DNA from 2 places in the Geodermatophilus sp. SYSU D00525 genome. Region 2 is predicted to be linked to the other one. Evidence: riboswitches for the same ligand, from Rfam matches in the RefSeq annotation. Region 2 holds a riboswitch; the other holds the start of a gene.
The links. Region 2 has a riboswitch for cyclic di-AMP ahead of ACI796_RS12825 (transglycosylase family protein). Riboswitches for the same ligand answer to the same signal wherever they lie in the genome.
Positions count from the first base shown of each region.

Region 1: linked by a shared signal. The riboswitch ahead of ACI796_RS03420 (transglycosylase family protein) and the one ahead of ACI796_RS12825 (transglycosylase family protein) in region 2 are both predicted to bind cyclic di-AMP.

Region 1 covers NZ_JBJGZK010000002.1:300,370-307,896, forward strand. The annotation lists gene ACI796_RS03405 (ATP-dependent DNA ligase) at 1-38, opposite strand, end outside; gene ACI796_RS03410 (dihydrofolate reductase family protein) at 141-863, opposite strand; gene treZ (malto-oligosyltrehalose trehalohydrolase) at 863-2,614, opposite strand; gene ACI796_RS03420 (transglycosylase family protein) at 2,725-3,336, opposite strand; cyclic di-AMP (ydaO/yuaA leader) riboswitch at 3,340-3,474, opposite strand; gene treY (malto-oligosyltrehalose synthase) at 3,723-6,083, opposite strand; gene glgX (glycogen debranching protein GlgX) at 6,080-7,527, opposite strand, start outside.
Region 2 covers NZ_JBJGZK010000012.1:106,605-114,131, reverse strand. The annotation lists gene ACI796_RS12850 (geranylgeranyl reductase family protein) at 1-89, opposite strand, end outside; gene ACI796_RS12845 (phosphoribosyltransferase) at 131-817, opposite strand; gene ACI796_RS12840 (hypothetical protein) at 831-977, opposite strand; gene ACI796_RS12835 (demethylmenaquinone methyltransferase) at 1,031-1,750, opposite strand; gene ACI796_RS12830 (isochorismate synthase) at 1,787-3,061, shown strand; gene ACI796_RS12825 (transglycosylase family protein) at 3,167-4,393, opposite strand; cyclic di-AMP (ydaO/yuaA leader) riboswitch at 4,398-4,567, opposite strand; gene menD (2-succinyl-5-enolpyruvyl-6-hydroxy-3-cyclohexene-1-carboxylic-acid synthase) at 4,971-6,650, opposite strand; gene ACI796_RS12815 (o-succinylbenzoate synthase) at 6,647-7,527, opposite strand, start outside.

The DNA.
Region 1 (7,527 bases), on a different contig from region 2:
AGCATCGGCTTGACCGGCGGCAGCACGGGCAGGTCCATGCAGGTCAGTCAACCAGCGGACCCCCGCACCGGCAGACCGCCGTCGACCGGACGGGTGGCAGGAACGGCCATGACTGCCACCCCGGGACCCGCGCCGTGGACTCAGCGCACCGCGTAGCGGGTGAACAGGACGCCGTCCTCCTCGAGCACCTGCGTCAGCCGCGGGCGGACGACGTCGCGCAGCGTACGGTCCAGCAGCCGCGCCTGGCCGCCGACCAGCGCGGGGGAGACGGTGAGGTCGAGCTCGTCGACCACGCCGGCGTCCAGCGCCGCCGACAGCAGCGACGGCCCGCCCTCGCACAGCACCTGCTCGAGGCCGCGGTCGGCGAGCCGGTCCAGCGCGAGCGGCAGGTCGACGTCGGCGTCCCCGCAGACCAGCACGTCCACCCCGGCGTCGGCGAGCGCGGCCCGGCGGCCGGGGTCCGCGGCGGCGCAGGTGACCAGCAGCGTGGGCGGCTGCGCCAGCCGGGCGCCGGGCGCGAGCGAGGCCCGGCGCGACACCACCGCGACCGGCAGCTCCGGCGGCCGGCCGAGCGCGGCCCGCCGCCGCCCGACCGCCGAGGCCGTCGTCACCGGGCCGTAGCCCTCACCGGCCGCCGTCCCGTGCCCGACCAGGACGACGTCGGCCAGCGCGCGCAGCGTCGAGAACACCCGCCGGTCGCCGGGCGAGCCGAGCCCGGCGCTGACGCCGTCCACGGTGACCGCGCCGTCGAGCGAGGCGACGAAGTCCACGCGGAACGAGCGACCGGGCGGCAGCGCGTAGGCCGCCGCCAGGTCGTCGTCGGTGAGGTCCGCCCCGCCGGGGGAGGGGAGCAGCCGGCGCATCAGGTGGTGAGGACGGCCGCGCTCTCGGCCGGGACGGTCACCGTCGCGCCGTCCAGGGACGGCTCGTCGGCGGTCGCGAACAGCACCCCGGTCGCCGGCCGGTCCAGCTGCACCGGCTGCGGCCGCCCGGACAGGTTGGCCACCACCCGCAGCCCGCCGCGGTGCACGACCAGGACGCGGTCCTCGTCGTCCCAGCCGACCTCGACCGCCGACAGGTCGGCGTCGACGAGGTCGGGGTGCTGCCGGCGCAGCGCCAGCAGCGTCCGGTGCACCTCGAGCAGCCGCGCGTGCGGCTCCCGGTCCAGCTCGGCCCAGTCGAGCTTCGAGCGCCGGAACGTCTCCGGGTCCTGCGGGTCGGGCACCTCGTCGGCGTCCCAGCCGTGCTCGGCGAACTCGCTCTTGCGGCCCTCCGCCGTCGCCCGGCCGATGTCGGGGTCGGTGTGGCTGGTGAAGAACTGCCACGGCGTCGAGGCGCCCCACTCCTCGCCCATGAACAGCATCGGCGTGAACGGGCTGGTCAGCACCAGGGTCGCGCCGACGGCGAGCAGGCCGGGGGACAGCGTCGCCGAGACGCGGTCGCCGATCGCGCGGTTGCCGATCTGGTCGTGGTCCTGCAGGTAGCCCAGGAACCTCCAGCCCGGCAGCCGGGCGGTGTCCACCGGCCGGCCGTGGGAGCGGCGGCGGAAGCTCGACCACGTGCCGTCGTGGAAGTAGGCGCCGGTGAGGGTCTTGGCCAGCCCGGCGAGGCCGGCCTCGGCGAAGTCGCCGTAGTAGCCCTGGCCCTCGCCGGTCAGGACGGCCTGCAGGGCGTGGTGGAAGTCGTCGCTCCACTGGGCGGCGATGCCGGTGCCCCCGGCCACCCGCGGGGTGACCATGCGGGGGTCGTTGAGGTCGCTCTCGGCGATCAGCGTGAGCGGCCGGCCGACGGCGACCGAGAGCCGGTCGACCTCCTGGGCCATCTCCTCGAGCACGTGGGTGGCGCGCTCGTCGACCAGCGCGTGGACGGCGTCCAGCCGCAGCCCGTCGACGTGCATGTCGCGCAGCCACATCAGGGCGTTGTCGAGGACGTAGCGGCGGACCTCGTCGGAGTCCGGCCCGGACAGGTTGACCGACTCGCCCCAGGTGTTCGCGCCGCCCTCGGAGAAGACCGGCATGAACAGCGGCAGGTAGTTCCCCGACGGGCCGAGGTGGTTGTAGACGACGTCCTGGATCACGCCGATCCCGCGCTGGTGGCAGGCGTCGACGAACCGCTGGTAGGCCGCGGGCCCGCCGTAGCTCTCCTGCACCGTGTACCAGAGCACGCCGTCGTAGCCCCAGTTGTGCGTGCCGTCGAAGCCGTTGACCGGCAGCAGCTCGACGAAGTCGACGCCGAGGTCGACGAGGTGGCCCAGCCGGTCGATGGCCGAGTCGAGGGTGCCCTCGGGCGTGAACGTGCCGACGTGCAGCTCGTAGACGACGCCGCCGGCCAGCGGGCGCCCGGTCCAGGCGGTGTCGCCCCACGCGTACGCCGACGGGTCGAACCGGCGGGACGGCCCGTGCACGCCGTCGGGCTGCCGGCGCGAGCGCGGGTCTGGGCGGGGGGTGTCGTCGTCGCCGAGCAGGTAGCCGTAGTCGGACTCCGGGCCGGCCTCGACCTCGGCCCGCCACCAGCCGTCGTCGTCGCGGCGCATGTCGTGCACCGTGCCGTCGACCTGCAGGCGCACGCGCTCGGGCACGGGCGCCCAGACGGCGAACTCGACGGGTGCGGACATGCGGGGGCCTCCCAGCGGTAGCGCGGCTGACCGGTCCCTCTTGCCCGCTGCGGGCCCGGTCAACCGCGAGCGGCAGCCGGGGGAGCGGGTCCCCCGGCTGCCGCCCCGGGTCACGCCAGCTTCAGCTCCTGGCCGACGTAGATCCGGTTCGGGTCGCTGACCGTGCCGCTGTTGGCGGCGTAGAGCGCCTTCCAGCCGCCGTCGACGCCCTGGTCTCGGGCGATCTTGCCCAGCGTGTCGCCGGACCGGACGGTGTACGAGCCGCCGGAGGCGCCGGCGGCGGACTCGCCGGCCCGGGAGGCCGTGTCCGGCTCGGCCGCCGCAGGCGCGGCGGCGGGCTCGGGGGCGGGCGCGGCGGCCGCCGTGCCGGCCTCCGGGGCCGACGGGTCGAGGCTCTTCCCGCAGGTGGGCCAGGCACCCGGGCCCTGGGCGTCGAGCGTGCGCTCGGCGACGGCGATCTGCTGCGCCTTGGTGGCCTGGTCGGCGCGGGCGGCGTACTCGGTGCCGCCGTAGGCGGCCCAGGTGGACTGGCTGAACTGCAGCCCGCCGTAGTAGCCGTTGCCGGTGTTGATGCTCCAGTTGCCGCTGGACTCGCACTGGGCGACGGCGTCCCAGTCGTTGGGGGCGGCGGCCGAGGCCGGGCCGGCGGCGACGCCGATCGCGGCCGCGGCCACGCCGGTCGTCACGAGGGCACGGCGGAGCAGGGACGTGGACGTGCGCATGGGGGATCTCCGATCCGCCGCCTGCGAGGTGAGCTGTCGGGTTCGGAGCGATCGGTGCCCCGGCCGCACGACGTGCGGCTTCACCCCGAGGCGCTGCGTCCGGTCCCCCCGTGACCGCGGTGCAGGCGCCGAAGTGGGTCCCCCACCCCCGTCCTGGCTGTGCAGGAGGAACGGAGCCCGGCGGACGGGGTTCGGCGGACCGACTCCGGCACGCGGCAGTCATTGGCCTGCGTGCGGGAGCAAACGTAACGGCCGCATCACGAGACGGCACACCCGCCCCACCCGTCACGGCGTGTCGCCCGGCGTCCCCCGCGGTGGCCCGCGCCCGGCGGCCGGGGGAGGCGCAGGTCACGGCGGCGCCGGCCGGCGCCGCCGTGACCTCCGTCTCATTCCCGGACGAGCAGGGCCACCGGCAGCCGGGCCAGCAGTTCGCCGACGGGCGCGCCGCCGGCGTCGGAGACGACGCGCGTGCCGGTGAGCACGTCGCGCCAGGCGCCGGTCGGCAGCGTCAGCGCGGTGTCGCCCCAGCCGGTGGCGGCCAGCGCGACCGGCAGCCGGGTCGCCACGGTCACCGCGCCGCCCTGCTCTCCGGACCCACGGTCGAAGGCGACGACGTGCTGCGCGGCGGACCCGGTGGCGGCCACCGGGGTGTAGCCGGTGAACAGCCCGGGGGCGTCCCGCCGCAGCCGCAGCGCTCGCGAGACGACGAGCAGCTTGGCCGCGCCGGTCTCGTCGACCTCGGGCACCTCCCCGCCGTCGAGCCGGGCCAGCAGCGCGCGCCGCTCGTCGTAGTCGACCGGGCGGCGGTTGTCGGGGTCGACGAGCGAGTGGTCCCAGAGCTCGGTGCCCTGGTAGACGTCCGGGACGCCGGGCATCGTCAGCTGCAGCAGCTTCTGCGCCAGCCCGTTGGACCGGCCGGCCGGGGCGATCCGTGCGACGAACGCCTCGATCTCGCGGTTCGTGGCCGCGTCGTCGAAGGCGGCGTCGACCATCGCGTGCAGCTGCGCCTCGAACGCCTCGTCGACGTCGGTCCACGTCGTCGACTGCCCGGCCTCGCGGGCGGCCTTCTCGGCGTAGGCGTGCGCCCGCTCGCGGGACAGCGGCCAGGCGCCGACCAGGTTCTGCCACACGAGGTGGGCCAGCGGCCGGTCGGGCAGCGGGTGGCGGGACAGCCAGCCGCGGACCAGGTCCGCCCACTCGGTCGGCACCTCGGCGAGGACGGCCAGGCGGGCCCGGGTGTCCTCGCTGCGCTTGGTGTCGTGCGTGGTGAGCGTCGTCATCGACTCCGGCTTGCGCTCCAGCCGCCGCGCCTGTGCCTCGTGGAACTCCTCCGGGGTGCTGCCGAAGCGCGCCGGATCGCCGCCGACCTCGTTGAGCACCACGAACCGCGCCCAGCGGTAGTAGGCGCTGTCCTCGACGCCTTTGGCCATCACCGGGCCGCTGGTCTGCTCGAACCGGGTGGCCGCCTCGGTGCCGGCCTGCGCCAGCACCGGGTGCAGCGCGTCCACCGCGGCGACCAGGTCGGGCCGGCGGTCGCGGACGTCGCCCACCGCGGCGTCGAGGTGCTCGCGGCCGTCGGGCAGGTAGGTGCGGTAGACCGAGAAGGAGGCCAGCAGCTCGGCCAGCGCCTCCTCCTCCGTGTCGACGTCGACGCCCGGCAGCTCGCCGATCACCCGGACCAGCCGGGCGACCTCGGAGCCGAGGATCCCGTCGGTGACCTCGCGCTTGCAGTCGTGCACCAGCTGCCCGTAGTCGACCGCCCGGCCGGACAGCTCGGTGTCCAGCGCGGTCAGCGCCGCCTCGCCCGCCGGGTCGACCAGGACGTCGTCGACCTCGGCCAGCGCGTCGTAGCCGGTGGTGCCGGCCACCCGCCAGCTCTCCGGCAGGTCCTCGCCGGGCTCGAGGATCTTCTCGACCACCGTCCACCGGCCGCCCGACGCGTCGGTCAGCCGGTCCAGGTAGCCCTTCGGGTCGGCCAGGCCGTCGGGGTGGTCGATCCGCAGCCCGTCGACGGCGCCGTCGGAGACCATGCGCAGCACCAGCTCGTGCGTGGCGCGGAAGACCTCCGGGTCCTCCACGCGCAGCCCGGCGAGGGTGTTGATGGCGAAGAACCGCCGGTAGTTGAGGTCGGCGTCGGCGCGCCGCCAGTCGACCAGCTCGTAGTGCTGCCGGTCGTGCACCTCCTGCGGCGTGCCCTCGCCCGTGCCGGGCGCGATGGGGAAGCGGTTGTCGTAGTAGCGGAGCTCCCCGTCCACCACCTCGAGCTTCTCGACGTCGTCGGCCGAGCCGAGCACCGGGATGCGGACGCGCCCCCCGCCGAAGTCCCAGTCGACGTCGAAGGCCGACGCGTGCGCGCTGTCGCGCCCGTGCTGCAGCACGTCCCACCACCACGGTGCCTCGGCCGGGTCGGCGACGCCCATGTGGTTGGGCACGAGGTCGAGCACCAGGCCGAGCCCGTGCTCGTGCAGCGCGGCGACGAACCGGTCGAAGCCCTCCTGCCCGCCCCGCGACTCGTCGACGTGCGCGTGGTCGACGGTGTCGTACCCGTGCGTGCTGCCCGCGGCCGAGCGGAGCAGCGGGGAGGAGTAGGCGTGGGTGACGCCGAGGTCCGCGAGGTAGCCGGCGACGGCCGCGGCGTCGTCGAGGGTGAAGTCGGCGGTCACCTGCAGCCGGTAGGTCGCCGCCGGCGTGGCCCGCCGCCGCTCGGCAGCGTCAACGGACTGACTGCCGTCCGGGGCCTCGCTCACGGGGCGGCCTGCAGCACGACGGTGGCGCGGGCGGCCACGGTGACGACGTCGCCGGCCTTGACCTGCACCGGCTCCACCTGGCCCATCTCCGCGGTGTCGACGACGACCGTCCAGCCCTCGGCGTACTCCGACGGCGGCACGGTGAAGTCGATCGGCTCGTGGTGGGCGTTGAACGCCAGGTAGAAGCAGTCGTCGACGACGTCCTCGCCGCGCTCGTCGGTCTCCCGGATGCCGTGGCCGTTGAGGTACATCGCCAGCGACTTGGCGAAGCCGGCGTCCCAGTCCTCGTCGCTCATCAGCTCGCCGGCCGGGGTGAACCAGGCGACGTCCTGCACCGGGTCGCCCTCCTCGCGGCGCACCGGCCGGCCGTGGAAGAACCGGCGGCGGCGGAACGTCGGGTGCTCGGTGCGCAGCCGGGTGACCAGCTTGGTGAACTCCAGCAGCCCCTCGTCGACGTCGTCCCAGTCGATCCAGGTCAGCTCGGAGTCCTGGCAGTAGCCGTTGTTGTTGCCCCGCTGCGTGCGGCCGAGCTCGTCGCCGTGCAGCAGCATCGGCACGCCCTGGCTGAGCATCAGCGACACGAGGAAGTTGCGCCGCTGCCGCGCGCGCAGCTCCAGCACCTCGGGGTCGTCGGTCTCGCCCTCGACGCCGCAGTTCCAGCTGCGGTTGTGGCTCTCGCCGTCGTTGTTGTCCTCGCCGTTGGCCTCGTTGTGCTTCTCGTTGTAGGACACGAGGTCGTTGAGGGTGAACCCGTCGTGCGCGGTGACGAAGTTGATGCTCGCCACCGGCCGGCGGCCGGAGTGCTTGTAGAGGTCGGCCGAGCCGGAGATGCGGCTGGCGAACTCGCCGATGGTGGCGTCCTCGCCGCGCCAGAAGTCGCGGACGGTGTCGCGGTACTTGCCGTTCCACTCGGTCCACAGCGCCGGGAAGTTACCCACCTGGTAGCCGCCGTCGCCGACGTCCCAGGGCTCGGCGATGAGCTTCACCTGGCTGACGATCGGGTCCTGGTGCACCAGGTCGAAGAACGCCGACAGCCGGTCCACCTCGTGGAACTGCCGGGCCAGCGTGGAGGCCAGGTCGAACCGGAACCCGTCGACGTGCATCTCGGTGACCCAGTACCGCAGCGAGTCCATGATCAGCTGCAGCGACTGCGGGTGCCGGACGTTGAGCGAGTTCCCGGTGCCCGTGGTGTCCATGTAGTACTGCTCGTCGCCCTCGACCAGCCGGTAGTAGGCCCGGTTGTCGATGCCCTTGAACGACAGCGTCGGGCCGTTGTGGTTGCCCTCGGCCGTGTGGTTGTAGACGACGTCGAGGATCACCTCGATGCCCGCCTCGTGCAGGGTCCGGACCATGCCCTTGAACTCCTGCACCTGCTGGCCGTCGGTCTGCTGCGCGTACTCGTTGTGCGGCGCGAAGAAGCCGATCGTGTTGTAGCCCCAGTAGT
Region 2 (7,527 bases):
GTCGCCAGGGTCCAGGCCGCCGCCGACCCGGCCGGCCCGGCACCGACCACCACGACGTCGGCGCTGCCCCCGGCGGTCGGACTCGTCACGCGCTGGCCCCCTCGGTGCTCGGTCTGCGGTCGCCCCGAGCCTAGGCGGGCCCCGCGCCGGGGCCGCCGGCGAGCGCGGAGCGCACCTCGTCGTCGGACGTCTCGCCGAAGTCCTCGTAGTAGCGGCCCACCGCGCCGAACGGGACCGGGGTGACCGGGCAGACGACCTCGTCGGCCAGCACGGACAGGTCGGCGCACACGTCGGGCGCCCCCACGGGGACCGCGACGACGACCGCGGCGGGACCGGCCGCCCGGACCGCGGCGAGGGCGGCGCGCATGGTGGAGCCGGTCGCCAGCCCGTCGTCGACGAGGACGGCGGTGCGGCCGGCGAGCGCGGGCGGCGGCCGGTCGCCGCGGTAGGCCTGCTGCCGGCGGCGCAGCTCGGCCAGCTCGGCGCGGCGGACCTCGTCCGCGGCGGCGGGGCCGACGGGGTTGCGGGCGAGGACGGACTCGCTCCGGACGCTCTCGACGGTCTCGCCCACCGCGGCCAGGGCACCCATGGCCAGCTCCGGCCGCTCGGGCAGGCCGAGCTTGCGGACCGCGACCACGTCGAGCTCCGCGCCGAGCGCGGCGGCGACCTCGGCCGCGACCAGGACGCCGCCGCGGGGCAGGCCGAGGACGAGCGCGTCCGGGCCGAGGGGCACGGCGGGGGGACGGGCGGGGTCGGTCAGGCGCGCGGCGAGCCGCCGGCCGGCGTCGCGCCGGTCGCGGTACGGGCGGCCGTCCACCGCGCGGCCGGGGTCAGACGGGCTGGGGTCCCGACGGCGGCGGGGCGCTCGGGTCGGTGGGGCTCGGCTGCGGCAGCGGGGCCGGCGACGGCGGCGAGATCGGGTCGACCGGCGACGGCGACGGACCGGGCGGCTCGGGCATCGGTGTCGGTGTCGTCATGGGGCGACGCTATCCCCGCGGGCGGGCGGCGGGAGCCCTCGTGCGCGGGCCGGTCAGGGGCGGACGGCGCGGTGCAGCGCGACGACGCCACCGGTGAGGTTCCGCCAGGCGACGTCGGTCCACCCGGCGGCCTGGATGCGGGCGGCCAGCGCCGGCTGGTCGGGCCAGGCGCGGATCGACTCGGCCAGGTAGACGTAGGCGTCGGGGTTGCTGCTCACCGCGCGGGCGATCCGGGGCAGCGCCCGCATCAGGTACTCGGTGTAGACGGTGCAGAACGGCTTCCAGGTGGGGCTGGAGAACTCGCAGACGACCAGCCGCCCGCCCGGCCGGACGACCCGCGCGAACTCGCGCAGCGCGGCGTCGGGGTCGGCCACGTTGCGCAGGCCGAAGGAGACGACCAGCCCGTCGACGCTCGCGTCGGCGAACGGCAGCGCCATCGCGTCGCCGGCCACCTTCGGCACCGGCCGGCCGGCGCCGGCGCGCAGCATCCCCTGCGAGAAGTCGCACGCGACGGCCCGGACGCCCCCGGCGGCGAGCTCGACGGTGGACACGGCGGTGCCGGCGGCGACGTCGAGCACGACGTCCCCCGGCCGGGCGCCCAGCGCCTCGCGGGTGGCCCGCCGCCAGGCGGCGTCGCGGCCGCCGGAGAGCACGGTGTTGGTGAGGTCGTAGCGGCGGGCGACGCCGTCGAACATGGCCGCGACCTCGTGGGGCTGCTTGTCCAGCCCGGCCCTCGACCCGGCGGTGTGTGTGCTGTCTCGCCGGTCTGCCACGGCGGACGACGCTACCGGCTGCCTACGCTGGGGGACGTGACGGCAGCGGCGGTGACCTCCCCGGACGCCGTCGCGCCCGCGGTCACCACGGTCGCGCTGCCCGACTCCCCGGACCTGCTGACGCTGCTGCCGCGCGAGGGCGCGCTGTCCTGGGTGCGCCGCGGCGAGGGCCTGGTCGGCTGGGGCGAGGCCGACCGCCTCGAGGTCTCCGGTCCCGGCGCGCTGGCCGAGGCCGCCGCCTGGTGGGCCGACCGCAGCGCCGCGCTCGCCGTCGACGACGAGGTGGGCGTGCCCGGCTCCGGGCCGGTCGTGTTCGGCAGCGTCGCGTTCGACCCCGCCCGGGGGACGTCGGTGTTCGTCGTCCCCGAGGTCGTCGTCGGCCGCCGCGACGGCGTCGCGTGGGTGACCACCACCGGCGGCGCCGACCCGCGCGACGTGCTGCCGGCCACCCGCGAGCCGCTGCCGCCCGCGCCGGGCCGGCTGCGCTACGCCGACGGCGCGCTCGACCCTGCCTCGTGGTGCGGCGCGGTGTCCGCCGCCGTCGCCCGCATCGGCGCCGGCGACCTCGCCAAGGTGGTGCTCGCCCGCGACCTGCTGGTCACCGCCGACGAGCCGCTGGACCCCCGCCGCCTGCTCGACCGGCTGGCCGCCCGCTTCCCCGACTGCTGGACCTTCGCCGTCGACGGGCTGCTCGGCGCCACCCCCGAGCTGTTGCTGCGCCGCACCGGCCGGCAGCTGTCGGCGCGGGTGCTGGCCGGCACCGCCCCGCGCGGCGCGGGTGCCGAGGACGAGCGGCTCGCGGCGGGTCTGCTGGCCAGCGACAAGGACCGCGCCGAGCACGCCCTCGCCGTCGACTCGCTCGTGCGGGCGCTCGACCCGTTCTGCACCGCGCTGTCGGTGCCGGAGCAGCCCTCGCTGCTGACGCTGCCGAACGTGCGGCACCTGGCCACCGACGTCGTCGGCACCCAGCGCCGCTCCGGCGCCCGCGGTCGCGCCGGGCTGCTCGAGCTGGTCGACGCCGTGCACCCGACCGCCGCCGTCTGCGGCACCCCGCCCGACGCGGCCGCCGCGGTCATCGCGGAGCTGGAGGGCATGGACCGCGGCCGGTACGCCGGGCCGGTGGGCTGGCTCGACGCCCGCGGGGACGGCGAGTTCGGGCTGGCCCTGCGCTGCGCCCAGCTGGTCGACGACGACCCGTGCTCGGCCCGGCTGTTCGCCGGCTGCGGCATCGTCGGCGCCTCCGACCCGACGGCCGAGCTGGCCGAGACGCAGTCGAAGTTCGCCGCCTTCCAGGCCGCGCTGGAGGGCTGAGGCGGCCGGTCCCGGCCGGCGTCCTCCTCCCCCGGACACGACCCGGAGACGACGAGGGCCCCGGCCGCTGCACGCGGTCGGGGCCCTCGTCGGGTGTGCTGGAGGTCAGCCCACGTAGTTGACGTGCACGTGGTCCACGTGGTTCGCGGTCGCGCTGCCGCGGTCCGCCATCGCCTTCCAGGCGCCGTCCGGCGAGGTGAGGATGCGCTGCTGCCAGATGACGTACTCGACGCCGAGCTCGTCCCAGTGGTCGACGTGGTACTGGGCGATCGCGTCGCCGAGGGCGGCGTCGGACATGACCATGTAGTCCAGCGCCTTGCCGGAGGGGTGGCCGTCCGGGTCGACCGCGCTGGCCCGCGTGCCGCCGAGGGTGATGTCCGCGGCGCCCGGGACGTTGCTGACGACGGCGTTCGCCGCCGCCTGGACGGCCTCGTGGATCGCGCCGGCGGTGTTCGTGATCTCGGCGACGACCGAGGACTGCGCGACCTGCGGGGCGGCCTCGGCGATCGGCGGGGTGGCGGCGGGCGCCGCCTCACCGGCGGCGGCGACCGGGGCCGGGGCGGCCTCGGCGACCGGAGCGGGGGCGGCCTCGGCGGCCGGAGCGGGAGCGGCCTCGGCGGCGGGGGCCGGGGCGGCCTCGGCCGGGACGGCGGAGCCGCTGAGCGCCAGCACCTGACCGGGGTAGATCAGGTTCGGGTTGCCGCCGATGACGTCGGCGTTGCGCTCGTAGAGCTCGCGCCAGCTCTGGCCGTGGGCGGCGGCGATCTTCGCCACCGTGTCCCGCCAGCGGACGGTGTACTCCTCGGTGGTGACCTCGGCCCGCTCGGCCCGGTCGGCCCGCTCGGCCGGAGCGGCCTGCTCGGCGGCCGGCTGCTCGGCCGGAGCGGCCGGAGCGGCCGGGGCCTCGGCGGCCGGGGCGGCCTGCTCGGCGGGCGCGGCCGGGGCCTCGGCAGCGGCCGGGGTGGTGCCGTCGGTCAGGAACTTGCCGCAGCTCGGCCAGGCGCCGATGCCCTGGCCGGCCAGGACGGCCTCGGCGATCTGGACCTGCTGGGCCGGGGTGGCCAGGTCCGCGCGCGGGGCGAGGTCGGTGCCACCGAAGGCGGCCCAGGTGGACTGGCTGAACTGCAGGCCGCCGTAGTAGCCGTTGCCGGTGTTGATGCTCCAGTTGCCACTGGACTCGCACTGGGCGACGCCGGTCCAGTCGTGGGTGGTGGAGGCGGAGGCCGGCGAGCTCAGGACGCCCAGGCCGACGGCGGCGGCGCCGGCAGCGACAGGGGCCTTGGCGATGACCTTCTTGGTGCGGACGTAGCGGGGTGCGCGGTGCTTGGGCATGGTGATGATCTCCCGATCACCGCCGGCGAGGTGAGCTGTCGGGTTCGGGCGATCGGTGCCCGGCCGCGGTCCGCGGCTTCACCCCGAGGCGCGCTCCGACAGGCCCCCGTAGGCCGTCGCGCGCCGGAAGAGTGGGTCCCCCACCCCTGCCCTGGGAGTTGGCGTGGGCGACCGGTGGGCAGGGTTTGGCGGACCGGCGCCGCGCTCCGTCTTCGCTGAGCGCAGCCAAAACGCTACGTGTCGTCATGTCGACTGTCGTCGTGACGGCGGTCACAGTGCGGTTCGGCTGGGGCTCGTGGGGTACGGCGTGACGCCGGCGTGACCACCGGATCGGGCCGCGCCGAGAAACGGAACCCGCTGTTCACGGTGCGCGATCCGGCCCGGCGAGCACGCCCCCGCCCCCGCGGCCGCCCTCGCCGCGACCGCCCGGATCCCGTGACGAAGGCCACCGCCACGGAGTGACGGACCGGCTCGTCACGGGCGTCCGGAAGGGGCTCCGGAGCCGTGCGTCTCACTCTCCGGTGAGCCCGGCGGGACCGGCTGGTCGCTGCAGGAGACCCGACGCTCCCGAGGCCGCTCAGGCCAGGGCGCGGCCCGCGGCCTCCCGCAGGGCGACCGCGAGGTCGGCCTCCGCGCGCTGGTCGGTGCGGGCGATGACCACCCGAGGCCCGCCGCGCACCAGCGCGGCGGCGAGCTCCTCCGGCGTGGCCACCGCCGTCGCCGCCCAGCCCAGGGACGCCGCGACCGCGACCAGGTCGCGCCCGTGCGGCGTGCCGAACACCCGCCGGTAGTCGCGGGCGTACGCCGGCCGGCCGGGCTCCAGCTGGGCGAAGATCCCGCCGCCGTCGTTGTCGGGCACGACCACGGTGAGGTCCGGGCGCGGCTCGCCCTCGCCGGCGAGCAGGCCCTGCAGGTCGTGCAGGAACGTCAGGTCGCCCATGAGCGCCACCGCCGGCCCGCCGTGCGCCAACGCCGCGCCGACGGCGGTGGACACCGTGCCGTCGATGCCGGCGACGCCGCGGTTGGCGAGCACGCTGACGTCGCCGCGGGGGACGGCGAGCCGGTCGACGTCGCGCACCGGTGTCGAGGACCCGAGGACCAGCAGCGCCCCGGACGGCAGCGCGGCGACGACGTCGCGGGCCAGCCGGGCGGCGGTCAGCCCGGGCGCGGCGTCCAGGGCGGCGTCGACCGCGCCCCCGACCCGGTCCGCGGCCGAGCGCCAGGCGGCCGCCCAGCCCGGCTCCGACGGCGGGCCGGCCGGCGGGGCGGCGCGGGTGACCAGGGCCGCCGAGCGGCCGGCGTCGGGCCAGCGCGGCCCGGCGACCACCGTCTCCACGCGCACCCGCGGATCGGCCAGCAGCGCCGAGACCGGCCGGGACAGCGTCGGCCGGCCGACGACGACCACGCGGTCGGGCCGGTGCGCGTCCAGCCAGCCGGGCACGCCGAGCAGCAGCGCCCCGCCGCGCACCGCGCCGTCGGTCCACGCCCCGCCGCTCGGCTCGGCGACCACCGGCCAGCCCGCCGCGCTGGCGCCGCCCGCCCACGCCCGGCCGACGGCGTCCGGCCCGTCCCCGGCGACGACGAGCGTGCGCGGGCCGTCCCCGACCGGGACGGTCGCGACGGGCGAAGGCGCCCCGGCGGTCCACGGCGCCCCGCCGTCCCGGCCGGCCCACGGGCCCGCCGGCGGGCCGGGCTCCTCCTCGGGCAGCAGCGGGTCGCGGAAGGCCAGGTTCAGCTGCACCGGCCCGGGGTCGCCGGACAGGACGCCGGTGGCCGCGAGCAGCGCCCGGGACACCACCGAGCGCCAGTAGCGGTTCTGCGCGGCCTCCCGGCCGGCCTCGGGCACGCCGACGTCGGCCGCCCAGCGCGCCGCGCCGCCGTACAGGCCGGGCTGCTCGATCGTCTGGTTGGCGCCGGTGGCCCGCAGCTCCGGCGGCCGGTCGGCGGTGAGTGCCAGCAGCGGCACCCCGCTGACGTCGGCCTCGAGGACGGCGGCGTGCAGGTGCGCGGTCGCCGTCCCGGAGGTGGTGAGCACCGGCACCGGCCGGCCGGACGCGCGGGCCAGGCCCAGGGCGAGGAAGGACGCGGTCCGCTCGTCGATGCGCACGTGCAGCCGCAGGACGCCGGCCCGCTCGGCGGCGGCCAGCGCCAGCGCGACCGGCGCCGAGCGCGAGCCGGGCGCGACGACGGCGTCGCGGACCCCGCCGCGGACCAGCTCGTCGACCAGCACGCGGGCCAGCGCGGTGGAGGGGTTCACGCGGCCAGCACCGCGCCCAGCCGCTCGGTCCAGCGGGCGGTCACGTCGCCGGGTGCGGTCACGGCGTCCAGCCGGCCGGGGTCGGGCCGGGTGACCGGCAGCGCGCCGTCCACCGGCAGCAGCGGGGTGTCGGTGACGTCGCCGTCGAGGAGGGCGACGGTGGCCAGGCCGCAGGCGAAGGGCAGCTCCGGCAGCGCGGCGGCCAGCGCGACCCCCGCGGCGATGCCCACCGAGGACTCCAGCGCGGAGGAGACCACGCACGGCAGCCCGTGCGCCTCGGCCACGCGCAGCGCGGCCCGCACGCCGCCGAGCGGCTGCACCTTGAGGACGACGACGTCGGCGGCCTCCCGCAGGTCGACCCCCAGCGGGTCGTCGGCGCGGCGCACGCCCTCGTCGACGGCGACCCGGACGTCCACCCGGCGGCGCAGCGCGGCGAGCTCGGCGAGCGTGGCGCAGGGCTGCTCGACGTACTCGAGGCCCACCCGGTCCAGCTCCCGGATCCGGGCGACGGCGGTGTCGACGTCCCACGCCGCGTTGGCGTCGACCCGGACCGCGCCGGAGGGGCCGAGCGCATCGCGGACGGCCTCCACACGGGCGAGGTCGTCGCCGGCGGTCTGGCCCGGCTCGGCCACCTTCACCTTCGCCGTCCGGCAGCCCGACGCGGTCACGATCGCGTGCGCCCGCTCGGGCCCCACCGCGGGGACGGTGACGTTGACCGGCACCGCGTCGCGCACCGGTGCGGGCCAGCCCCGCACCGCGGCCTCGGCGGCGGCCGCCCACCAGCGGCGGCTCTCGGGCACGCCGTAGTCCCAGAACGGGGAGAACTCGCCCCAGCCGGCCGGGCCGTGCACGAGCACGCCGTCGCGGACGTCGATGC